2 regions of the Bradyrhizobium sp. SZCCHNRI1009 genome follow, and region 1 is predicted to be linked to the other one. Evidence: riboswitches for the same ligand, from Rfam matches in the RefSeq annotation. Region 1 holds a riboswitch; the other holds the start of a gene.

Region 1 (7,384 bases):
GGGTGATCTGGACCACCGACGTGCTGCCGCACGAGATCGCGCCCTATATCGAGCAGCAGATGGAGCTCGGCGCGCGCGCGATGCAGGACACGTTGGGCAGGCTGCGCGGATAGCGGCTCAGCCGACACGCGCCGGGGGCGGCGCGTGCGCGTCAGGACCGCGTCCGGCCGCCAGCACGGCCGGGCGCAGCTCCAGCGCCGCGGCCGGCTTCGGCCCCCACCGCGTGAGCATGACGCTCGCGAGCGTCAGCACGCCGAGCAGCACCATCGAGGACGCCGCCAGCATGAAGAAGTCGCCCTCGGTCGCGGCATGGCTCAACAGATAAGAGCCACCTGCGGCGATGAACACGAGCCGCACCGTTTGCGCCAGCACCGGACCGATCACCCTGGCTGCGCCCTGCGAAGAGAAGTACATCGAGATCGCCAGGCCGATGAAGGCATACATCGGCGCGGCGACCTGCAGATAGTGCCGGCCGGCGCCGCGCGCGCTCTCGTCCTGGGTGAAGATGTCGACCCACAATTGTGGGACGATCGCGATCAGCGTCGACAGCGCGCCAACCGACGCGAACGACACCAGCCCCGCCGTCCAGGCGATGCGGCGGGCGCGCGCGATTCGCTGCGCGCCGATCGCCATGCCGACCATCGGCACCGAGGCCATGCCGACGGAGAAGGCGACCGTGGTCATCATAAATTCGAGCCGCGCGCCGATGCCGTAGCCGGCGAGCACCGCGGTGCCGAACGACGCCAGCATATGCGTGAAGATCGCGATCGACAGCACGGATTGCAGCGGCGAGAAGCAGGCGACGGCGCCGACCTTGAGAATGTCGGCGAACATCGCGCCGCTGATCCTGAGGCCGCGCAGCTTCGGCCGGACGCGCGCGCGCCCCGAAATTAGGTACCAGCCCATCACCGAGATGCTGACGCAGAACGCCAGCAGCGCGCCGGCGGCGACGCCGCGCATACCGAGCCCGAGGACCAGGCTGAGCGTGCCGCCCAGCACGATCTGCAGCATCGCCGAGCTCAGGATCATGAACGACGGCAGCTTCATGTTGCCGGTGCCGCGCAGGATGCCGGCCATCGAGTTCATCAGCCAGGGCAGGATCGCGCCGCCGAAGAAGATCTGCAGATAGGCCGTGGCATGGCTCAGCACCGCGCCGCGGCCGCCGAGCAACTCCAGCAAGGCCGGGCCGAACACCAGCATGCCGATCATGAAGGTCGCGCCGAACAGCAGCGCGATCAGCAGCGCATGCGAGGCGAGCGTCGAGGCGCGATCGGTGTCGCCGGCGCCGAGCGCGCGTGCGATCGCCGAGGCCACACCGCCGCCCATCGCGCCGCCGGACATCGTCATGGTCAGGATCACCAGCGGAAACACCAGCGCCATCGCCGCCAGCGCCTCGATGCCGAGCCGGCCGATATAGGAGGTCTCGGCAATGACGACGCAGGTGCCGGCCGTGTTGGCGATGATGTTCGGCCAGGCCAGCGACAGCAGGGTGCGCAGGATGGGTCCGTCGACGAGCTTATTCCGCATCGGCTTCTCGGGGGGCGGCAATGCACGCCCCTCGCCGACCGGATTGTCGGCCAGGCCGATCTCGGACATCTCAGCTCCCCGCTCGGCCGCGCAGGTCGCGGCCATCTTATCGTTCGATTGCTTTCGCTTTCCTAGCACGGCGCTGGCGCGCGCCCTGTGCGGCAGGCGCATTGGGGGTGCGCGGCAGACGCAGCCGGCTAGAAGCGGAAGTGCTTGGAAAGCTTCAGGCCCTGGGCCTGGTAGTTGGAGCCGATGCGGCTGCCATACATCGCGTTGGGACGCGCCAGCATCTTCTCGTAGACCAGGCGGCCGACGATCTGGCCGTGCTCGAGGATGAACGGCACCTCGCGCGAGCGCACCTCGAGCACCGCGCGCGAGCCCTGCCCGCCGGCGCCGGCATAGCCGAAACCGGGATCGAAGAAGCCGGCATAGTGGACGCGGAATTCGCCGACCAGCGGATCGAACGGCACCATCTCCGCGGCGTAGTCCGGCGGCACCTGCACGGCTTCCTTCGAGGCCAGGATGTAGAACTCGCCGGGATCGAGGATGAGGCTGCCGTCGGGCCGTGCCTTGATCGGCTCCCAGAACTCCTCGACCGGATAGCCGGCGCGGCGGTCGACGTCGACGACGCCGGTATGGCGCTTGGCGCGGTAGCCGACATAGCCGTTCGCATTGCTGCCTGAGAGGTCGACGGACAGAGCGACACCGCCGGCGAGATCCGCATCATCGCGATCCACCAGCCGCTCGGCCTGGTGCAGCGCGATCAATTCGTCCTCCGACAGGACCGCGTCGCGATAGCGGAAGCGAACCTGGGACAGGCGCGAGCCTTCGCGCAAAAGGACCGGAAACGTCTTCGGGCTGATCTCGGCATAGAGCGGACCGTGATAGCCGGCGCCGATCATGTCGAAGCGTCGCGTGCCGTCGGCGATCACGCGGGTGAAAACGTCGAGCCGGCCGGTCGAGCTCTTCGGATTGGCGGCCGCGACGATGTCCTTCGGCAGCGCCAGGCTCTCCAGCAGCGGCACGATGTAGACGCAGTTGGTCTCCAGAACCGCGCCGTCGGCGAGCGCGAACTCGTGCAGCTTCAATTCGTCGATGCGCTCGGCGACGGTCGATCCCGGCCCCGGCAGAAAGCTCGCGCGCACCCTGTAGGCGACGTCGCCGAGCCGCAGGTCCAAGCTCGCCGGCTGGATCTGGCTCTCGACGAAATCATATTCGGGAATGATCAAGCCGGCCTCCGCCATCGCTACGATCATGCGATCGGGGAGGATGCCGTGGGCGTCGGCGGGAAGCGAAAACGGCAAGGCCTGATCCTTTGCAGGCGCCGGAACGGCGGCTTGTGGAGCCAATATAGGGTCTTTTGACCGGTTATCCGATGGCCGGCTTGACGGAAAGGCCGGTTGCGACTATGAGCACCACTTATCCCGTGGTGATTTGAGCCGGCCGGCTTGCAGCCACGTTAAATAAGTCGCTAAACAGGCCGGGGACGAATGTGATCCCGGCCTTGAGGAGTTTTCCCAGGCCGGTTTTTTTGTGCCCATCGCGCCGAGCGCGGTGGTCACGATGGAGGTCACATGTCGAAGTCCCCCGCGAAGGCGCCGGTGTCGTTCGCCCAGTATCGTCCCGAAACCCGGCTGGTGCATTCCGGCACCTTGCGCTCCGAATTCGGCGAGACCGCCGAAGCGCTCTATCTGACGCAAGGTTTCGTCTACGCCACGGCCGAGGAGTGCGAGGCGCGCTTCAAGGGCGAGGATCCCGGCTTCATCTATTCGCGCTTCTCCAATCCGACCACGGCGATGTTCGAGCGCCGCATGATCGAGCTCGAGGGCGCCGAGGCCTGCCGCTCGGCCGCAACCGGCATGGCTGCGGTCACCACGGCGATCCTGGCCCCCCTGCGGGCCGGCGATCACGTCGTCGCGGCCAAGGCGCTGTTCGGCTCGTGCCGCTACGTGGTCGAGGATCTGCTGCCGCGCTACGGTATCGAGTCGACGCTGGTCGATGGGCTCGATCTCGACCAGTGGCAGAAGGCGGTCAGGCCGAATACCAAGAGCTTCTTCCTCGAGAGCCCGACCAATCCGACGCTCGACGTGATGGACATTCCCGCGATCGCCGAGATCGCGCACGCCCATGGCGCGCGGCTGATCGTCGACAACGTGTTCGCCACGCCGATCTGGCAGAGCCCGCTCGCGCTCGGCGCGGACGTCGTCGTCTACTCCGCGACCAAGCACATCGACGGCCAGGGCCGCTGCCTCGGCGGCGTGATCCTGTCGTCGGAAGCCTTCATCGCCGAGCACATCCACAACTTCATGCGCCAGACCGGCCCGTCGATCTCGCCGTTCAACGCCTGGGTCCTGCTCAAGGGCCTGGAGACGCTCGCGGTGCGCGTGCGCGCGCAGACTGAGACCGCCGGCAAGGTCGCCGATTTTCTCGCCGCGCATCCGAAGATCTCGCGGCTGATCTATCCCGGACGCGAGGACCATCCGCAGGCGGCGACGGTCAAGAAGCAGATGCGCGCCGGCTCGACCCTGGTCGGCTTCGAGGTGAAGGGCGGCAAGGCGGCGGCGTTCCGTACGCTCAACGGATTGAGGCTCGCACGCATCTCCAACAATCTCGGCGACGCCAAGACGCTGGTCACGCATCCCGCGACGACCACGCATCAGCGGCTGACGCCGGACGCGCGCGCCGAGCTCGGCATTAGCGAGGGCTTCATCCGCTTCTCCGCCGGGCTCGAGCATGCCGATGATCTGATCGAGGATCTCGATGCCGCCCTCAGGGCGGCGTAGCGAATGGCGAAGTGAGCGTCGCGAGTAGACCGATCTCATCCCTGCGCGCTACTCGTCATTCCTCATCCGCACATCACCATCCCGGGTTCGCTCGCGCGGCGAGCGCCCCGGGATGACGCCTGCGGCGTCACATCGGCCGATAGGTCGGCACCTCGGCCGGCGCGTTGATGCCGAGCTTGACCTGGCCAACCGAGCGGATGATGTCGTCGCCGAGCAGTTGCGCGAAGCAGGCATAACCCCAATCGCTCATGTGCAAGCCGTCCGAGATCACGAACTCGTTCATCGGGATCGCCTGCCGCTCGTGCCAGTCGCGCATCACCTCGAAGCGCGGGAAGATGCCGGCGTGATGCAGCTCGGCGATGCGGCCGAGCAGCTTGTTCATGCGACCCGCGCTCTCCTGCCGCTCGTTCACGCGCGGCGAATATTGCAGATCGACCAGCACGACATCGGAGGCTGCGGCCTGGATCTTGGCGACGCCGTCCTCGACCAGCCTGGCGGTCTCGGCCGGATCGAGATCGCGCAGCACGGCATTGGTGCCGACCTGCCAGATCACGAGATCCGGGTGACGGTCGATCACCGACGTCTCGATCCGCTTCATCATCTCCGGCGCATCCTCGCCGCCGACGCCGGCATTGATGACGCTGATGTCGACCATCGGATATTGCCGGCGCAGCTGCGCGGCGAGCCGATTCGGATAGGTGTAGTCCGGCGCGCTCGCGCCATAGCCCTGCGTCGACGACGAGCCGAAGGCGACGATCACGATCGGCAGGCCGGAGGCGAGCTTGTTGGCGACGTGCGGCAGCGAAATGAAATTCTTCTTCGCGACGCCCTTCGGCGCCAGGCACGGCACGCGGTTGAAGATGTCGGTGGCCGATTTGGCGACCTGCTTGACCTTGTCGATCGCCCGCTCGGTGATGCTGCGCGATTGCGGCGGCGTGGCCGCGACGCCCTGCCCGGCTGCAGCCGGCGGCTGTGCATCGGTCATGGCCGGCGCGGTCGTCGCCGCAGGCGGCGCGGTCGTGGCCGCCGGGCGCACCGCGGCGATCGGCCCGCGCACCTGATCGTTCGCCTGCGCCAATGTGACGTGTCCGATGCTAGGTCGCAGCTCGCTGATCAGCGGAGTCTTCGGACCGGAGCTCTCCACATCGGACAGCGCGGCGGGTGCAGCTTGCGCTGCGCTCTGCGCCCGTACCGTCTGCGGGCTCAGCGCGAGGGCGATGGCAATGACCGCAACGGCCGAAAGCTTCTCCCATGTCCCGGATACGCGGTGACACTCATTCGACGTCATGAACGACATAATCCTAGTTCTGCTGCGCCGGCCCGATATGCGCCGCGTCGATGATGAACTTCGACAGCGCCCGGCCGATGCAGTCATGAACCTGCCTGGCCAGCTCGACCCCGTGCGTCGGATTGAACAGGTCGAAATCGCCCTGCTCGTTCCACTGCCGCATGATGGCAAACCGATCGAACAGCGGAATGTCGCGGTGCTGCGCCACCACACGCATGTTGTCGACATAGGGCGGCACGGAGATCAATGTTTCCGTCCGCGGACTGTATTGCAGATTCATCAAGACGACGTCAGCTCCTGCTTTCTGCAGCGTCGCCACACCGTCGTCGACCGCCTGCCGGAACTCATCAGGATCGATCGACCGCATGGCGTCGACCGTGCCGGTCTGCCAGATGACCAAATTAGGCCTTTTTCCTTCCACCAGTTTAACGAGATTGCCCGCGACTTCCTCGGCCGTCTTCTTGGGCTGCAGCTCGATGCTGAGATTGACGGCGACCGCCGGCAGCTTGTCCTTCAGCGCAGCCTGCAGACGGGCGGGGTACGCATTGGCGTCGGAGGTGTTGACGATCGAGGACGAGCGGCTTCCGACGACGAGAATATCGAGTGTGCGGCCGTTCTTGACGGCGTCTGCAACCTTCGGGAGCGGGCTCTCGGTGGTCAGCAGGTAGGCCGGCACCTCACAGTTCTGCGGCGCGTCTTCCGCGCGCGCGGAGGCCGCCAGCGAAACAGCCAGCGCCGCGATACCAAACCTTAACCACGAGACGGACTTCATCAGCCCCCTCCCGCCAGATCGGCGTTGCTGCGCGCACCTTTTCGCGCGGCGCCCTTATCGGCCTCACGCTTGTACCACGAAATCAACGACGCCACCCCCCACATGATGAGGATGCCGCAAAGGCTGATCACCGCGTGCATCATGGCGCCGCCGGACACTTCGGCAAGGACGAAGTGGCCCGCAAACGCCAGAAATACGCCAAGACAGAAGATCTCGAGCGAGTGTTGCCCACAAACAATCAGCGGGCGCAGCCACGGCGACTTCAACAGCGGCCAATCCTTGCGCAGATAGTGCACGGTGAGTGCTGCGAGTGCGAGGAAATGCGCGAAGCGCAACACGTCAAGGTCGGTCTTGTCGATCGGATACATCCACTGCTCGATTCGGCGCGGCATCAGATGGCCGAGCTGCGGGATGTACCAGGTCAAGGTCACGCAGAACGCCGCGACCAGATAGGCGACGCAGAGCCCGAGCGTGATCGGCGAGTTGATGATGCGCGACATGCGATGAGCACCGCCGAGCGCGCACCACGCACCGAACACGAACAGGAGCTGCCAGGCGAACGGGTTGAACGCCCAGAAGCCGTTCGGATAGGCCGTCAGATAGAGATCGAGCTCCCAGGTGAGTGCGTAGAGAACGACCGAGAGCCCGAGCGTGACATCCGGACGCCAGCGCATCAGCCACAGGATCAGCGGCAGGAACAGCATCAGCACGATGTAGAGCGGCAGCACGTCCATGTTGACGGGGCGGAAGCGCAGGATCAGCGCCTGCACGATGGTCACGTCCGGCTGCTTGAGAAAATCCATGATCCCCATCTCTTCGGTGTAGAGCGGGTTCTCGAAGCTGGTCGCGACGTAGGAGATCTCGGCGAGGAAGATCGTGAACAGGAAGACATGGGCGACGTAGATCTGCCAGACGCGGCGCAGGATGCGCGCGGTGGCGACGATGAAGCCGGCATCCTGCATCGCCCGGCCATAGACGAATGCCGCCGTGTAGCCGGAGATGAAGATGAAGATC
Region 2 (7,384 bases), on a different contig from region 1:
TGGGTTTCTGATGGTCTCGATCTTCCTGCGTTCGCTGCTGTTCAACATCCTGTTCTACCCGAACTTCGTGCTCTGGGCGCTGATCGCGTTGCCGACCCTGGCCATGCCCCGCAAGGCACTGCTGCGCGTCGCCAACTGGTGGGCGCAGAGCAACATCTTGTTGATGCGCGTCGTCTGCAACATCCGCGTCGAATATCGCGGCGTCGAGAAGATCCCGAAGGGGCCGCTGATCGTCGCCGCCAAGCATCAGTCGATGTGGGAGACGATCTCGCTGCTGCATTTCTTCGATGCGCCGTTCTTCGTTCTCAAGCGCGAGCTGCTGCGGATTCCCTTGTTCGGACAGTATCTCGTCAAGGCGGACATGATCGCGATCGACCGCAGCTCCGGCGCCCGCGCGTTGAAGCAGGTGATGCGGCGGGCGGCGGAGGAGGTGAAGCACGGCCGTCAGTTTGTGATCTTCCCGGAAGGCACCCGGCGTCCGGCGGGCGCACCGCCGGACTACAAGGGCGGGGTTGGCCTGATCTACACGGATTGCGGCGTACCCTGCCTGCCGGTGGCCCTGAATTCGGGGCTGTTTTGGCCACGCCGCACATTTCTGCGCTATCCGGGCACGCTCGTCGTGGAGTTTCTCGATCCGCTGCCGCCTGGCCTGCCGCGCGATGAGTTCATGGCGCGGATTCAGAGCGTGATCGAAGAGGCGACCGGCCGGCTCGTTGCCGCGGGGCAGGCGGAACAGGCGCGGTTGTTTGGCCGGGTGCCGGCACCGGTGAAGGCCTGAGGGCTATGTCTTGCCTGGCGCAGGATGCAGCGAGTGGCCGTCATCGTGCAGCATCGTCGCCAGCCGATGCAACTGCGTGTCGCGAAAGCCCTGCGCCTCGATCGCCTTCACGGTCGAGATCACGTAGTCGCGATTGGCGCCGGACTGGCCGTGACCCTGGCGCACATGGCGCAACTGCTCCTGCGGCGACAGCCGGCCTGCATATTGCACATGGCCGCGATCGACCACGTAGACCAATGCGCTCACCCGCTCGCGCGCTTCGTTTTCAAGCCAAACCGAGCGCGTCACTTCGCGATAGACCGAGGTCACCTGCTCACGCGCCCGCAAGTAGGCGATGGTCTCGTCGCGCTTGTCTGCTGCGACCCGAAACGCAATGCCGCGACACGCGCCGCCGCGATCGAGACCGAGGACGAGGCCCGGCTTCTCCGGCGTTCCGCGGTGGACGAACGAATACACACAGAGCGCGCGATGCTCGCCGATCAGCCGCGCCGGCACCTGCTCGAGAAAGGCGAATCCGGGCCGCCACATCAGCGAGCCATAGCCGAACACCCAGAGGTCGCCATCGGGAAGGTCGGGTTCGGAGAGGGTCATTGCGGACATCAATGCGGAAGCCTAAGTACGGTGCTCGCGAATTGTTAATTTAGATACACAATCCGTGATCGCCGAATTGCCAAAATTGCTGCCCAAAGGGTGTCCTGCATGTCTCGTTCGCCGCAACCGCCGCGCAGGCGCTCTCGCTGGGGGCTTTTCATCGCTCCCGTCCTGCTCCTGATCGCCGCTGTTGCGTGGAGCGCATTCTGGTTCTTCGCCGCTTCGCAAGTGGATGTCCAGGCCGACGCCTGGCGTGCGCGCGAAGCAAAATCGGGACGCGTCTATGACTGCGCGAAGCGCTCGGTCGCGGGCTTCCCGTTCCGGCTCGAGGTCCGCTGCACGGATCCAAGCGTGGCGCTGTTTTCGCAGGCGGCCGGTACGCCCTTGATGAATGCGAAGCTCGACGAGATCCTCGTCGTCGCCCAGGTTTGGGACCCGAAGCGGATCATCGCGGAGTTCAAGGGACCCGCGACGATTGCCGATGGTCGTGGACCGGCGTCGTTCTCCGTGAACTGGCGCGTCGGCGAGGCCAGCGTCCGCGGCCTCCCGGGGCCGCCGCAGCGCGCCGACCTCGTGTTCGAACAACCGACCATCGACCGCATCGAGGGCAACACCGCCGTGCCCGCAGCGCGCGCCGATCATGCCGAATTGCACGGCCGTCTCGCCGAGGGCACGCCGTCGGATCATCCGGTGCTGGAGACTGCGCTGCAGATCGAAAACGGCAGCATCCAGGGCGGTCATCCGCTGCTGGCCGAACCGTTCAATGCCGACATCCAGGCCCGCGTCACCGGTCTGAAGGACTTCCGGCCCAAACCCTGGCCGGAGCGGTTTCGCGAGATCCAGGCCGCCGGCGGTCATGTCGAGATCGTCCAATCGCGCATCCAGCAGGGCGAGTTGCTCGCCGTTGCCTCGGGCACGCTCAGCCTGACCGCCAACGGCAACATCGATGGCGAGGTGCAGATGACGGTCGCCGGGATCGAAAAGGTCATCCCGGCGCTCGGCCTCGACAAGATGCTCGAGAACGGCGTGCCGCAGGGAACGCTCGACCGCGTGGCGCCCGGTGTGAAGTCGCAGGACGTCAACAACCTGCTCGGTGCGCTCGACCGCGCCATTCCCGGCCTCGGCAAGGTCGTCAAGCAGAACGCCAATGTCGGCGTCGCACTTGGCATCAATGCGCTCGGCAAGGAGGCCACCCTCGAAGGCCGCAAGGCGCGGACCTTCCCGCTGCGGTTCTCCGACGGCGTCGTCGTGCTCGGTCCGTTCAAGGTCGCCCGTGTCCCGCCGCTGTTCTGACCTCAGCTCTTCTTCAACTGCGGCAGCGGCCGGCCGAAATCCGGCGCCGCCGAATCCTGGCCGATATCGACGATGCCGCGGCGGATCGCGCGCGTGCGGGTGAAGTGATCGAACAGCGCCTCGCCGTCGCCGCGCCGGATCGCCCGCGTCAGCTTCGACAGGTCCTCGGTGAAGGTGCCGAGCATGTCGAGCACGGCATCCTTGTTGCTCAGGAAGATGTCGCGCCACATCGTCGGATCGGAGGCGGCGATGCGGGTGAAGTCGCGGAAGCCGCCGGCGGAGAATTTGATCACCTCGGACTCGGTCACCTGCGCCAGCTCGTCGGCGGTGCCGACGATGGTGTAGGCGATCAGATGCGGTAGGTGGCTGGTGATCGCGAGCACGCGGTCGTGATGGTCCGGCGTCATGATCTCGACCTTGGCGCCGAGCGCCGTCCAGAATGCACGCAGACGATCGATCGCGCCGGCATCGACGCCGTCGGGCGGCGTCAGGATGCACCAGCGGTTGATGAACAGCTCGGCGAAGCCGGAATCGGGCCCGGAATTCTCGGTGCCGGCCACGGGATGGGCCGGCACGAAGTGGACGTTCGCCGGAAGATGCGGCGCCATGTCGCGCACGATCGCGCCTTTCACCGAGCCAACGTCGGAGACGACGGCGCCCGGCTTCAGATGCGGCGCGATCTCGGCCGCAACCGGACCGCAGGCGCCGACGGGAATGCAGAGGATGACGAGATCGGCGTCCTTGACCGCCTCTTCATTGCTCGCGACGACGCGGTCGACGACGCCGAGCTCGGCGACACGCGCGCGCGTCTTCTCCGAGCGCGCCGTGGTGACGATCTCGCCGGCCACGCCCTGCAGCCGCGCCGCGCGCGCGATCGAGCCGCCGATCAGGCCGAAGCCGATCAGCGCGACGCGTTCGAATCGCCCCGCGACGCTCATGTCGCCCTCATGAATTCGCTGAGAGCCTCCACGACCAGACGATTGGCCTCCTCGGTGCCGATCGTCATGCGCAACGCGTTCGGCAGCTTGTAGTTGGCGAGCGCGCGCAGCACGAGGCCGCGCCGGGTCAGGAATTCGTCGGCCTCGACCGCGGTCTTGCCCTTGTCGGTCGGGAAGTGGATCAGGATGAAATTGGTGACACTCGGCGTCACCTTCAGCCCAAGCTTGCCGATCTCCTCGGTCAGCCAGTTGCGCCACGTTTCCGTGTGCGTCTTCGACATCTGCTGATGCGCGGTGTCCTCGATCGCGGCGACCGCCGCGAGCATCGCCGGTGAGGAAACGTTGAACGGCCCGCGGATGCGGTTGATCGCATCGACGATATGCGCCGGGCCGAACATCCAGCCAACGCGGAGCGCCGCGAGCCCGTGGATCTTGGAAAAGGTGTGGGTGACGACGGTGTTCTCGGTCGTGGCGACCAGCTCGAGCCCGAACTCGTAGTCGTTGCGCGAAACGTAATCGGCATAGGCGGCGTCGAGCACCAGCACGACCTGCGACGGCAGGCCGGCGCGCAGCCGCTTGACCTCGTCGAACGGGATGTAGGTGCCGGTCGGGTTGTTCGGGTTGGCGAGCCAGACCAGCTTGGTGCGCGGCGTCACCGCGGCAAGGATGGCGTCGACGTCGGTGCGATATTCCGTCTCCGCGGCAACCACGTTCCTGGCGCCGCAGGCCATGGTCGCGATCGGATAGACCAGGAAGCCGTGGGCGGTGGAGATCGCCTCGTCGCCTTGGCCGAGAAAGGTGTGTGCCAGCAGATTGAGGATCTCGTCGGAGCCGGCGCCGCAGACGATGCGGTCGGGATCGAGGCCGTAGGCGCGGCCGATCGCCTGGCGCAGCACCCGTGAAGTCCCTTCCGGATAATCTTCCAGGTGAGTGGCCGCACTCTTGAATGCCTCGATCGCCCTCGGCGAGGGGCCGAACGGGGTCTCATTGGCCGACAGTTTGAAAACCTTGCGGCCCGGCTCCGGCTGGGGACTCTTGCCCGGTGTATAGGGCGCGATATCGAGGATGCCGGGGTTCGGCACGGGGCGGTTCATCGTCAACTCCGGAAAATCATCACTGGCGCGAGGCGTCTCAGCTCGGAACCGTATAGCGTTTCGCATGGCCGCCGACGAGGGCGGCGGAGCGTACCGAGGCGCCCGCCGCGATCAGGGCAGCCCTGATCTTGTCGAGGTTCGACGGCGACTCGATCGATACCAGCAGTGCGGCGCCGTCGAAGGCGGTATCGGGCACCGCGATGACGTCGGCGAGCGGCGACAGCGCCCGCGACACCTGCGCATTCCAGCCGGAGACGCGGATGCTCCAGGTCTCGACCTCGAGCACCAGCGCATCGTCGGCGACGCGCGACACCGCGAACACCGGCAGCGCGGCGGGATGGTCGGCGCGCTCGATGAACGGCATCCGCGCGATGATCTTTGGCGCGCCCACGGGCTCGAGCGTGATCCACCACGGCGTATGGCCGGAGGTCGTCGACACCAGCGCGAGATCGCCCTTCGAGCGCGCCACAGCCTCGACCGCGGCTTGCGCGCTGAAATGCGGCACGTAGGGCACCACGAATCCGAAATGGAACCTGGCGGAATCGCGCATCGCGGATTCGCCGACCGACACGTCGGCATGAACCGAGAACGGCGCCTGCACATAGGTGAAGGTCGAGACGATCACGCGCCAGATCCCCTCGACGGTGTCGAGCGGCAGGATGCCGCGATGGCGCTGCACCAGGCGGCGCATCATGTCGGCCTCGCGCGCGGGCCTGAACGCCGAGCCAACCTCCTGGGTCTTCTTGACCTTGATCAGCCGGTCGATGATGTCGGCCCTGTTCATCAGCAACTGATGGACCTGCTCATCGATGGCATCGATCTCCTTGCGCAGATCGGCGAGCGAGGGCGGGGCGGGCGGCGGGTTCGACATGGTCCGTGTCACTCTTCGCGAGGCCACGGGAAAACCTGCGGCCAAAGGAACGGATGCCGTTCTCTCCGATGCCGCGGACCTGCGCAACAGCAAGTTTACCTTGCGCCATCCAGGCTTGGCTGACCTGCGGCAGAGCGCCCGACCAACGGTCAACCCCAGCTTGCCTTGACGAATAGCGCCCGCGGGACTAGTTTCTGCCCGTTCCGTGGTCATTTGAGCCGGCCGGCTTGCAGCCACGTTAAAAAACTCGCTAAACAGGCCGGGGACGTTATCGATCCCGGCCGAACCCCAGTTCAGGCCGGGTTTTTCATGGCCTGATGTGTCACGTGGTTCGGGAGCCCTGGCCGGATGGCTGGGGTGAGAGACATGACAGGTCTGACGCCGAAGTCCAAATCTGCGACGTCCAAATCTGCGACGCCTACATCCGCGTTGCGCACGGTCGCGCCCGACGAGCGCTCGCACGAGGTCGATCATCCGAGCTCGCCGGTGGCGCAGTTCGGCGCCGACAAGCCGCTCAGGCTCGATTGCGGCGTCGACCTGTCGCCGTTCCAGATCGCCTACCAGACCTACGGCGAGCTCAATGCCGACCGGTCGAACGCGGTGCTGGTCTGCCACGCGCTGACCGGCGACCAGCACGTCGCCAACCGCCATCCCGTCACCGGCAAGCCCGGCTGGTGGGAGACGCTGGTCGGCCCCGGCCGCCCGCTCGATCCCGGCCGCTATTTCATCATCTGCTCCAACGTGATCGGCGGCTGCATGGGCTCGACCGGGCCGGCCTCGCTGAACCCCGCCACCGGCAAGGTGTGGGGGCTCGATTTCCCGATCATCACCATCCCCGACATGGTGCGGGCGCAGGCGATGCTGATCGACCATCTCGGCATCGACACGCTGTTCGCCGTGGTGGGCGGCTCGATGGGCGGCATGCAGGCGCTGCAATGGACGGTGGCCTATCCGCAGCGCGTGTTCGCCAATCTCGCGATCGCCTGCGCGACGCGCCACTCGGCGCAGAACATCGCCTTCCACGAGCTTGGCCGCCAGGCCGTGATGGCCGATCCCGACTGGGATCACGGCCGTTACGCCGACAAGGGCACGCATCCGCATCGCGGCCTGGCTGTGGCGCGCATGGCTGCGCACATCACCTACCTCTCCGACGCCGCCTTGCATCGCAAGTTCGGCCGCCGCATGCAGGACCGCGAGCTGCCGACGTTCTCCTTCGACGCCGATTTCCAGGTCGAGAGCTACCTGCGCTACCAGGGATCGTCCTTCGTCGAGCGCTTCGACGCCAACTCCTATCTCTATCTGACGCGGGCGATGGATTATTTCGACATCGCCGGCGACCATGACGGCGTGCTGGCGGCGGCGTTTCGCGGCATCAAGACCCGTTTTTGCGTGGTGTCGTTCACCAGCGACTGGCTGTTTCCGACTGCGGAGTCGCGCGCGCTGGTGCATGCGCTCAACGCCTCCAGCGCGCGGGTGTCGTTCGCCGAGATCGAGACCGACCGGGGCCACGACGCGTTCCTGCTCGATGTCCCCGAGTTCTTCGAGATCGCCAGCGCGTTTCTCGATTCCGCCGGCAAGGCGCGCGGGCTTGCCCATGCGAAGGGAGACTGAGCTATGAGCATGCAGGGTGTGCTGCCGCTGAACGGCTTCACTGGCGGCGAGGTGCTGGCCTATCGGCCTGATCATCTGCTGGTCGCCGGCATGGTCGAGCGCGGCTCCAAGGTGCTCGACATCGGCTGCGGCGATGGCGATCTGCTGCAACTGCTGGAAAGCCGCGGCATCGACGGCCGCGGCATCGAGCTGTCCCGCGAGGGCGTCA

Evidence for each region. Region 1 has a riboswitch for S-adenosylmethionine ahead of QX010_RS22770 (O-succinylhomoserine sulfhydrylase). Riboswitches for the same ligand answer to the same signal wherever they lie in the genome.
Region 2: it holds a riboswitch for S-adenosylmethionine, as region 1 does, so the genes downstream of both, QX010_RS32855 (homoserine O-acetyltransferase) here and QX010_RS22770 (O-succinylhomoserine sulfhydrylase) in region 1, are expected to answer to the same signal.

What each region holds. Positions count from the first base shown of each region.
Region 1 is NZ_JAUEUL010000014.1:77,336-84,719, forward strand. It holds gene QX010_RS22755 (SRPBCC family protein) at 1-113, shown strand, start outside; gene QX010_RS22760 (MATE family efflux transporter) at 118-1,596, opposite strand; gene QX010_RS22765 (2'-deoxycytidine 5'-triphosphate deaminase) at 1,725-2,831, opposite strand; SAM riboswitch at 2,944-3,023, shown strand; gene QX010_RS22770 (O-succinylhomoserine sulfhydrylase) at 3,102-4,310, shown strand; gene QX010_RS22775 (GDSL-type esterase/lipase family protein) at 4,438-5,598, opposite strand; gene QX010_RS22780 (SGNH/GDSL hydrolase family protein) at 5,612-6,370, opposite strand; gene QX010_RS22785 (OpgC domain-containing protein) at 6,370-7,384, opposite strand, start outside.
Region 2 is NZ_JAUEUL010000045.1:948-8,331, reverse strand. It holds gene QX010_RS32885 (lysophospholipid acyltransferase family protein) at 11-778, shown strand; gene QX010_RS32880 (gamma-glutamylcyclotransferase) at 782-1,378, opposite strand; gene QX010_RS32875 (DUF2125 domain-containing protein) at 1,478-2,662, shown strand; gene QX010_RS32870 (prephenate/arogenate dehydrogenase family protein) at 2,665-3,600, opposite strand; gene hisC (histidinol-phosphate transaminase) at 3,597-4,694, opposite strand; gene QX010_RS32860 (chorismate mutase) at 4,732-5,565, opposite strand; SAM riboswitch at 5,761-5,840, shown strand; gene QX010_RS32855 (homoserine O-acetyltransferase) at 5,923-7,176, shown strand; gene metW (methionine biosynthesis protein MetW) at 7,180-7,384, shown strand, end outside.